Serinibacter salmoneus: one gene and its partner. The protein of the gene in region 1 binds, or shares a complex with, the protein of each later gene. Links are inferred from orthologs where the notes say so. Each region holds a gene or a part of one and is shown on either strand. Other genes may lie near its edges.

What was found. Proteins that work in one complex are often made in the same cells at the same time.
Region 2: the proteins of uvrB (region 1) and pcrA are in contact, whole or in part, in a crystal structure (PDB 7EGT), measured with the Thermus thermophilus proteins. The link is inferred for Serinibacter salmoneus from one-to-one orthologs. Residues at the interface, in WP_096411307.1 of Thermus thermophilus: Glu23, Leu25, Arg26, Asp27, Gly28, Glu29, Arg30, Phe31, Arg55, Glu326, Asp327, Phe328, Glu379, Ser382, Gln383, His398, Gly400, Arg401; in WP_096412145.1 of Thermus thermophilus: His654, Arg656, Phe657, Gln666, Asp668, Glu669, Lys680, Arg681, Leu682, Ser683, Lys685, Tyr686, Ala687.

Annotation. Positions count from the first base shown.
Region 1 is NZ_PDJD01000001.1:1,452,458-1,458,009, forward strand. The notes cover bases 1,603-4,510. They hold uvrB (excinuclease ABC subunit UvrB), read right to left. Parts: upstream 4,144-4,510; coding sequence 2,062-4,143; downstream 1,603-2,061. Other genes in these bases: ATL40_RS06405 (TerC family protein), read right to left, coding at 1,603-1,897; ATL40_RS06415 (OsmC family peroxiredoxin), read left to right, coding at 4,261-4,510. In the rest of the region: ATL40_RS06400 (TerC family protein), read right to left, coding at 1-884; more of ATL40_RS06405, read right to left, coding at 890-1,602; more of ATL40_RS06415, read left to right, coding at 4,511-4,692; coaE (dephospho-CoA kinase), read right to left, coding at 4,698-5,552. UniProt on the Escherichia coli protein: The UvrABC repair system catalyzes the recognition and processing of DNA lesions. A damage recognition complex composed of 2 UvrA and 2 UvrB subunits scans DNA for abnormalities.
Region 2 is NZ_PDJD01000001.1:663,437-666,778, reverse strand. What follows is about bases 78-3,342. They hold pcrA (DNA helicase PcrA), read right to left. Parts: upstream 3,008-3,342; coding sequence 278-3,007; downstream 78-277. Other genes in these bases: ATL40_RS02850 (class I SAM-dependent methyltransferase), read right to left, coding at 3,070-3,342; ATL40_RS02860 (antitoxin), read right to left, coding at 78-178. Outside these bases: more of ATL40_RS02860, read right to left, coding at 1-77. UniProt on the Escherichia coli protein: A helicase with DNA-dependent ATPase activity. Unwinds DNA duplexes with 3'-5' polarity. Translocates on single-stranded DNA with 3'-5' polarity. Initiates unwinding more efficiently from a nicked substrate than double-stranded DNA.

The DNA of each region.
Region 1 (5,552 bases):
GGCGCCCACGGCACCCCCTGACCACCGTTGATGAACGGCACCGTGTTGCCGTGCAGGGCCTCCAGGATGAGCTTCACCCCGATGAAGGCGAGCACCGCCGCGAGGCCGTAGCTGAGGTAGGCGAGGCGCTCCATGAGCCCATCCAGCATGAAGTACAGCTGGCGCAGGCCCATGAGCGCGAAGATGTTGGCGCTGAAGACGATGAACGGGTCACTGGTGAGCCCGAAGATCGCCGGGATCGAGTCCAGCGCGAACAGCAGGTCGGTGGTGCCGAGCGCGAGGATGACCAGGAGCATCGGCGTGACCATGCGCCGGCCGTCGATGCGGGTGGTCAGGCGCGCACCGTCGTAGTCCGGGGCGACGGGCATCACGCGCCGCACCACCCGCACCAGGACGTTCTCGGAGTACTCCTCCTCGTTCTGCCCGCCGACCATCTTCACGGCGGTGACCAGCAGCACCACCCCGAAGAGGTAGAACACCCAGCTGAAGCGCTCGATGATCGCGGCACCCACGAGGATCAGGCCCGCCCGCAGCACCAGGGCGATGAGGATGCCGATCATCAGGGTGCGCTGCTGCTGCAGGTGCGGCACCGCGAAGGAGCCCATGATGAGGGCGAACACGAACAGGTTGTCCAGCGAGAGGGAGTACTCCGTGAGCCACCCGGCCAGGAACTCCCCCGCCGGCGCGCTGCCGCCCACCGTGAGGACAAGGAGGGCGAACACGAGCGCGAGGCCGACGTAGAAGGCGACCCAGCGCGCGCTCTCGGCGAAGCTGGGCACGTGCGGACGCCGCCCGACGACCACCAGGTCGATCACGAGGATGGCCGCGAGTACCACCAGTGAGGCGACCTCGAACCAGAGCGGCAGCTCGTGCGTGCCCAGCACCCCGATCAGTCCCGCGCGCCGTCGTCGTCGGCCGCGGCGGATGTGAGCGCGGCATCCCGCCGGGACTTGGCCAGGCTCGCGACGGTGGTGATCGTCAGCACCCCGACGATGAAGATCAGCGAGAAGGCGATGGACACCTCGGGCACGCTGACGTGCTCACCGCCGTTGATGAACGGGAGCTCGTTCTCATGCAACGCGTGCAGCACGAGCTTGACCCCGATGAACGCGAGGATCGCCGCCAGGCCGTAGTTCAGGTACACGAGGCGGTCCAGCAGGCCGTCCACCAGGAAGAAGAGCTGCCGCAGCCCCAGCAGGGAGAAGGCGTTGGCGGCAAAGATCAGGAAGACCTCCTGGGTGAGGCCGAAGATCGCGGGGATCGAGTCGATCGCGAACAGGATGTCGGCGCTGCCGATCGCCACCATCACCAGCAGCATCGGCGTGATGTGCCAGCGGCCGTCGTGCTTCACCCAGATCCGGTCGCCGTGGTAGGAATCCGTCACCGGGAAGATCCGGCGCACCCAGCGCACGAGGAAGTTCTCGCGCTTCTCGTCAGTCTCCTCGGTGTGACGCAGCTGCGCGATCGCCGTCCAGATCAGGAACGCACCGAAGATGTAGAACACCCAGGCGAAGTTGTTGACGATCTCCGCACCGATGAAGATGAAGATCGTGCGCAGCACGAGTGCCAGGATGATGCCGACGAACAGCACCTTCTGCTGGTTCTCGCGCGGCACCGAGAACGCGCCCATGATCAGGACGAACACGAAGAGGTTGTCCAGGGAGAGGCTCTTCTCGGTGATGTAGCCCGCGAAGTACTCAGCGCCGTAGGGGCTCGGGAACATCACGAGGATGGCGACCCCGAACAGCAGCGCGATCGCGACGTAGGCCGCCGACCAGATCGCCGCCTCGCGCAGGGTCGGTGCGTGCGGCTTACGGACGTGGCCGAACAGGTCGACGGCCAGCATCGCGACGATGCCGGCCACTGTGACCGCCCACAACCAGACAGGAACATCCATGGGTACACCCTTCGGTACCGACGACTGGGAACCGAAGGTCTTCTCCGGCCGCGTGCGGCCCAGCAGCACCGGGAACCCGCCGTTGGGCGCCGTGGTGACGATGCTGCTGCTCGGGAGTACTCCCCTTCGTCGTCAGAGCATACGCGATGAGGGCGCGCCCGCCCTCAACTCGTGGCGGCCACCATCTGGCGCAACTCCTTCTTCAGGTCGGAGATCTCGTCGCGCAGCCGCGCCGCGACCTCGAACTTGAGCTCGGCGGCTGCGGTGTGCATCTGGTCGGAGAGTTCCTGGATGAGCTCCGCGAGGTCCGATGCCGCGGCACCGGCCAGGCGCTCACGAGCCGAGGAGCCCGTGGGCTTCGGCGCCGCCCCGCCCTTGCGGTAGCCACCCGCGAGCAGTTCCTTGGTGTCGACGTCCTCGCGCGCGAGCTGATCGGTGATGTCGGTGATCCGCTTGCGCAGCGGGGTCGGGTCGATCCCGTGCTCGGCGTTGTAGGCGAGCTGCTTCTCCCGGCGCCGGTCGGTCTCTTCCAGCGCGCGCCGCATGGACGGCGTGATGGTGTCGGCGTACATGTGCACCTGGCCCGAGACGTTGCGCGCCGCGCGACCGATCGTCTGGATGAGGGAGGTCTCCGAACGCAGGAACCCCTCCTTGTCGGCATCCAGGATCGCCACCAGGGAGACCTCGGGTAGGTCGAGGCCCTCGCGCAGCAGGTTGATTCCCACCAGCACGTCGTACACGCCCATCCGCAGGTCGCGCAGCAGTTCGATGCGCCTGAGGGTGTCCACCTCCGAGTGCAGGTAGGCGACCTTCACCCCCCGCTCGAGCAGGTAGTCCGAGAGGTCCTCGGCCATCTTCTTCGTCAGGGTGGTCACCAGCACGCGCTCGTCGCGCTCGGTGCGCTGGCGGATCTCCCCGAGCAGGTCGTCGATCTGCCCCTTCGGGGGCTTGATCACCACCTGCGGATCCACCAGCCCGGTGGGCCGGATGACCTGCTCCACCACGCCGTCGGACTGCCCCAGTTCGTAGTCGCCGGGGGTCGCGGACAAGAACACGGTCTGCCCGATCCGCTCCAGGAACTCCTCCCAGCGCAGCGGCCGGTTGTCCATGGCGCTCGGGAGGCGGAACCCGTGGTCCACGAGGGTGCGCTTGCGGGAGGAGTCGCCCTCGAACATCGCGCCGATCTGCGGCACGGTCTGGTGCGACTCGTCGATGATGAGCAGGAAGTCCTCCGGGAAGAAGTCCAGCAGGGTGTTGGGTGCGGACCCCGGCACGCGGCCGTCGATGTGGCGGGAGTAGTTCTCGATGCCGGAGCACGTGCCGATCTGCCGCATCATCTCGATGTCGTACGTGGTGCGCATCCGCAGCCGCTGCGCCTCCAGCAACCGGCCACCGCCCTCGAGTTCGGCGAGGCGTTCCTCGAGCTCCGCCTCGATGGTGCCGATCGCGCGCTCCATGCGCTCGGGGCCGGCGACGTAGTGCGTGGCCGGGAAGATGTGGATCTCCTCCTCCTGCCGCACCACGTCACCCGTCAACGGGTGCAGGGTGGCGATCGCCTCGATGTCGTCCCCGAAGAACTCGATCCGGATCGCCAGCTCCTCGTACACGGGGATGATCTCCACCGTGTCCCCCCGTACCCGGAAGGTGCCGCGCTGGAAGGAGGCGTCGTTGCGGGCGTACTGCATGGTGACGAACTGCCGCAGCAGCGCGTCGCGATCCACCACGTCCCCCACCCGCAGCCGCACCATCCGGTCCACGTACTCCTGGGGCGTGCCCAGGCCGTAGATGCAGGACACGGAGGCGACCACCACCACGTCGCGCCGGGTGAGCAGCGAGTTCGTGGCGGAGTGCCGCAACCGTTCCACCTCCTCGTTGATCGAGGAGTCCTTCTCGATGTAGGTGTCCGAGGAGGGCACGTACGCCTCGGGCTGGTAGTAGTCGTAGTAGGAGACGAAGTACTCCACCGCATTGTTCGGCAGCAGCTCCCGGAACTCCGTGGCCAGCTGCGCGGCAAGGGTCTTGTTCGGCGCCATCACCAGGGTGGGGCGTTGGACCTGTTCGATGAGCCACGCGGTGGTCGCGGACTTCCCGGTGCCGGTGGCGCCGAGCAGCACGATGTCCTTCTCCCCCGCGTTCAGCCGCTCGGTCAACTCCGCGATCGCCGTGGGCTGGTCGCCTGAGGGCGTGTACTCCGAGACCACCTCGAACGGGGCGACGGTGCGCTGCAGATCGGATACGGGTCGCATGCGACAACGGTACGTGGGCCCTCCGACATCCTGACACCACTCGACACCGACCACACCCACGGGGGCAGGATGGTGACGAGGTGGCGCACGCCACCACCCGTCGACGAAGGGACTGCCATGCCCACCCCCACCACCTCCAGCGCGAGCACGGTCTGGCTCGGCGACCTCGCCTCCGGCTCCGGCCGCACCGAACCCGCCAGCGGCGCCTTCGGCCCCGTGGACGTCTCCTGGAAGTCGCGCACCGGCGAGATGGGCGGCCAGACGACCCCGGAGGAGCTCATCGCCACGGCGCACGCGTCCTGCTACGCGATGGCGCTCTCCCACGAGCTCGCCGGGAAGGGCACCCCGCCCACCCGGGTGGAGACCTCCGCCGCGGTCGACTTCGTGGCCGGTGAGGGCATCACCGGCATCGCCCTGACGGTCGAGGCCGAGGTGCCCGGGATCTCCGAGGAGGACTTCCTCGCCGTCGCCGAGGCCGCCAAGACCGGCTGCCCGGTCTCGGCCGCGCTCTCGGCGGTGCCGATCACGCTGGCGGCCACGCTGCGCTGAGGCGATCAGGCGGTGCCGACGCGGATCCGGGCTTCTCGGCCCGGGTCCGCGCTGCCATGCAGGTGACCGCCCTCGCCATCGACCCCGGCGGGCAGCCGCGGGAAACCGCCCTCGTGCAGGCGGTCCCGCACCGTGGACACCGGATGAGGCCCGCCCGCCCGCCGCGCGCTGGACACCCCCACGACCACCCGCACGACGAGGTCGACACCGTCCGTGCCGTCCGTGCCGTCCGTGTCGTCCTCCCCGGGGGGTGCCGGGTGGTCGATCCCCGCCACCAGGTCACCCCCGAGGTGCCGGATCCGTGCCGCGAGGCGTGCCGCCGCCGCGGGATCGAGGCGGCCGGAGTCGCCCTCCACCGCGCGCCGCTCGCGAACGTTCGCCTCGTACGGCACCAGGCGTTCGCTCCAGAGCCGCTCCAGCGCGGCCCGGGTGTGCGCCGGCCCCGCGCTCGTGTCCAGGAACACGTCGGCCACCGCCGCCCGCTCCTGGTCGCTCGCCTGGGCGGCGATCCGCCGCTCGACCGCCTCCGAGTCCATCCCGCGTTCCGAGACCGCCCGCCGCACCCTCTCGGCCTCGGGGGCGTGCGTCACCAGGACGAGGTGGTAGCGCGGGGCCAGGCCGTTCTCGACCAGCAGCGGCACGTCGTGCACCACGATCGCATCCTGGGGTGCCGCCGCGACCCGCGCCTCGAACGCCCTGGCCACGGCGGGATGGACGATGCCCTCGAGCGCCGACCGGGCGTCGTCGTCGGAGAACACGAGGCGGGCCAGCGCCGCGCGGTCCAGGGCCCCGGACTCCTGGAGCACCGCGGGGCCGAATTCGCGCACCACGGCCGCGAGGCCCGGGGTCCCGGGTTCGAG
Region 2 (3,342 bases), 790 kb from region 1 along the record:
GCGGCACCCGGGCGCCGCCGAGGTCGTGGGTCGGCGTGACGTGGCCGGCAGCCCTGGCCGGGCGGAGCCCATCGAGGATGGCCTGGTTGATGGCGTCCTTGAAGGACAGGCCGCGTTCCCGCATCACCTGACGAATCAGGATCTCGGCCTCGGGCTCCAGGGTCACCGTCGTGCGCATGGTGCATCATAGCATCACACACATTGATGCGGTGATGCCTGAATGCCTACGTCCGGATCTCGATCTCGTGAACCCCGCATTCCTGGCGGAGGCTCCGTGTCAGAGTTTGGAGACCGGGGAGTAGCGCAGCAGCAGGCGCTTGGTGCCGGCGCTGCCGAAGTCGATCTTCGCGACGCTGGAGGATCCCGCGCCCTCCACGGCCACCACGGTGCCCATGCCGTAGGAGTCGTGGTTGACCCGGTCGCCGATCGCGAGGGAGGGGACGTCGGCCGCGCCGCTCTTGCCGCGCGCTCCCCCGCCGCCGGTGCCGCCACCGCTGCCGACCCCCGTGCGAGGACCGGTGGAGCCCCGCCGACCGGAGCCGTAACCACCAGACCCGTAGCCACCTGACCCGTAGCCACCTGCGCCGGTGCCACGTCCACTACTGCCGCGCCCGCCGGACCCGGACCCGTAGACGTACCCGCCGTCGGTGTCGTCGGTCTCGTAGCCGCCGTACCCACCGCCGGACCGGTAGCCGCCGCCACGTCCGTACCCGGAGCCGTACCCGCCGCCCCAGCCGCCGCGCATCGCCTCGGTCGCGGACTCCTCCCGCCGCCAGTCCATGACGTCGGCCGGGATGTCGTCCAGGAATCGGGAGGCCGGCATCTGGTTCGGCATGCCGTAGGAAGTGCGCAGCGCCGCACGGGTGAGGTAGAGCCGCTCCCGCGCGCGGGTCAGCGCCACGTAGGCCAGGCGCCGCTCCTCGCTGAGCTCGCTGGTGTCGGCCAGCGAGCGCTGGTGCGGGAAGGTGCCGTCCTCCAGGCCGGTGACGAACACGACCGGGAACTCCAGTCCCTTAGCCGTGTGGACCGTCATCATCGTCACGACCCCACCACCATCGTGCTCGGGGATCTGGTCGGCGTCCGCCACCAGCGCAACCCGCTCGAGGAAGTCCGCGAGGTCGCCCTCGGGTTCACCCTCGCTGAACTCCGCCGCCACCGCGTGCAGTTCCGCGAGGTTCTCCACCCGGGAGGCGTCCTGCGGGTCGTCGGAGGCGCGCAGCTCGGCGAGGTACCCGGAACGATCCAGCGCGGCATCGAGGATCTCCGCCGGGGTGGCCCCCGAAGCGGCGAGCTCGCGCAGCCCGAACATCAGTTCCGCGAAGCCGCCGACGGCGCCCGAGGCGCGGGCGGGCATCCCGATCTCCTCGTAGCGCTCCAGGGCGGCGCCGAAGGAGATCCGCTCCCGTTCGGCGAACCACGCGATCGCGCCCTCGGTGCGGTCCCCGATGGCGCGCTTGGGCACGTTGAGGATGCGGCGCAGGTTCACCGCGTCGTCGGGGTTCGCGATCGCCCGCAGGTAGGCGATCGCGTCCTTGACCTCCTTGCGCTCGTAGAAGCGCGTGCCGCCGACCACCTTGTAGGGGATGCCAGTGCGGATCAGCACCTCCTCCAGCGCGCGGGACTGGGCGTTGGTGCGATAGAAGATCGCGACGTCGCCGGGCTTGACGCCCTCGTTGTCCCCGAGGGAGTCGATCTCCTCGGCCACGAACCGGGCCTCGTCGTGGTCGGAGTCCGCCACGTACCCGATCACCTTCGCGCCCGCGCCCTGCGCGGTCCACAGGTTCTTCTTGCGCCGGTCGGGGTTGCGCGCGATCACCGCGTTGGCGGCGGAAAGGATGTTCTGGGTGGAGCGGTAGTTCTGCTCCAGCAGGATGGTGCGCGCCTGCGGGTAGTCCTCCTCGAACTCCAGGATGTTGCGGATCGTGGCGCCTCGGAAGGCGTAGATCGACTGGTCGGCGTCGCCCACCACGGTGAGTTGCCCCGGCGGCACCCGGCCGACGCTGCCCGCGGAACCGGCGGCGCCCTGAGCAGCCCCGCCCGGGGCGCCGGCAGGATCGTCTCCGGCGGCGCCGTCGACCGCCTCGTCCCAGGTGGCCAGCCGACCCTCCACACTCTCCGGGTTCGCCACCCCCGCGAGTTCCTTCACCAGCACGTACTGGGCGTGGTTGGTGTCCTGGTACTCATCCACCAGCACGTGGCGGAATCGGCGCCGGTAGTTCTCCGCAATCGCGGGGAAGGCGCGCAGCAGGTGCACGGTGGTGGCGATGAGGTCGTCGAAGTCCAGCGCGTGGGCCTGCCGCAGCCGCTCCTGGTAGGCACGGTAGGCGGCGGCGAGCGCCTGATCGAAGGAGTTGGACTCCGTGACGGTACGGGCGAAGTCGTCCGCGTCTATCAGCTCGTTCTTCAGGTCGGAGACCTTGTTGCTGATCGCCTTCGGCGGCACCTTCTTCGGGTCGAGGTTGAGTTCCTTGCACACCAGCTGCATGAGCCGCTGGGAGTCCGCCGCGTCATAGATGGAGAAGGAGGACCGCAGCCCGAGCGCCTTGTGCTCGCGCCGAAGGATCCGCACGCACGCGGAGTGGAACGTGGAGACCCACATCACCCGGGCGGCGGGGCCGACGAGTTCCTCGACGCGCTCGCGCATCTCCGCCGCGGCCTTGTTGGTGAAGGTGATCGCGAGGATCTCCCCCGGTCGCGCCTCACCGGTGGCCAGCAGGTGCGCGATGCGGTGGGTGAGCACGCGGGTCTTGCCGGAACCCGCCCCGGCGATGATCAGCAGCGGGTCACCGCGGTGGGTGACGGCCTCCTTCTGCTGCGGGTTGAGCCCCTCGAGCAGGTCCTGTGCGGAGCGGCGACGTCCACCACCTCGCGGCGACGCGGCGCCGTCGCCGCCGTCCATACCGGCCTCGCTGCGGGCGAGCGGGCTGATCCCGGGGAGGGTGGCGCCCGCGGCCGTCACCGCGGAGCCGCCCCCGGGCTGGGGGAGGTCGTCGAAGAGCGTCGTCATGATGGGACCAGGGTAGGCGGCGGGTGTGACATCGGCGGCACGCACAGCCGCCAGGCACCGGCTCAGCCGCGCGGCACGCTGCGCGTGACCGTGAAGGTGCCGTTGTCGCCCATCACCTCGGTGGGACCGACCAGGCGGCGCAGTTCCCGCGCCCGGGCCAGGCGGGAGTTGAACACGCACCACAGTTCCCCGCCCGGGGCCAGCACCCGGCCGGCGTCCCGCAGCAGGCCGCGGGCGGCGTCGGGTTCGACCGCCACGCCGGAGTGGAACGGCGGATTGCACACCACGAGGTCCACGCTGCGACTCGGCAGCGTCTCCAGGGCATCCGCGCGCAC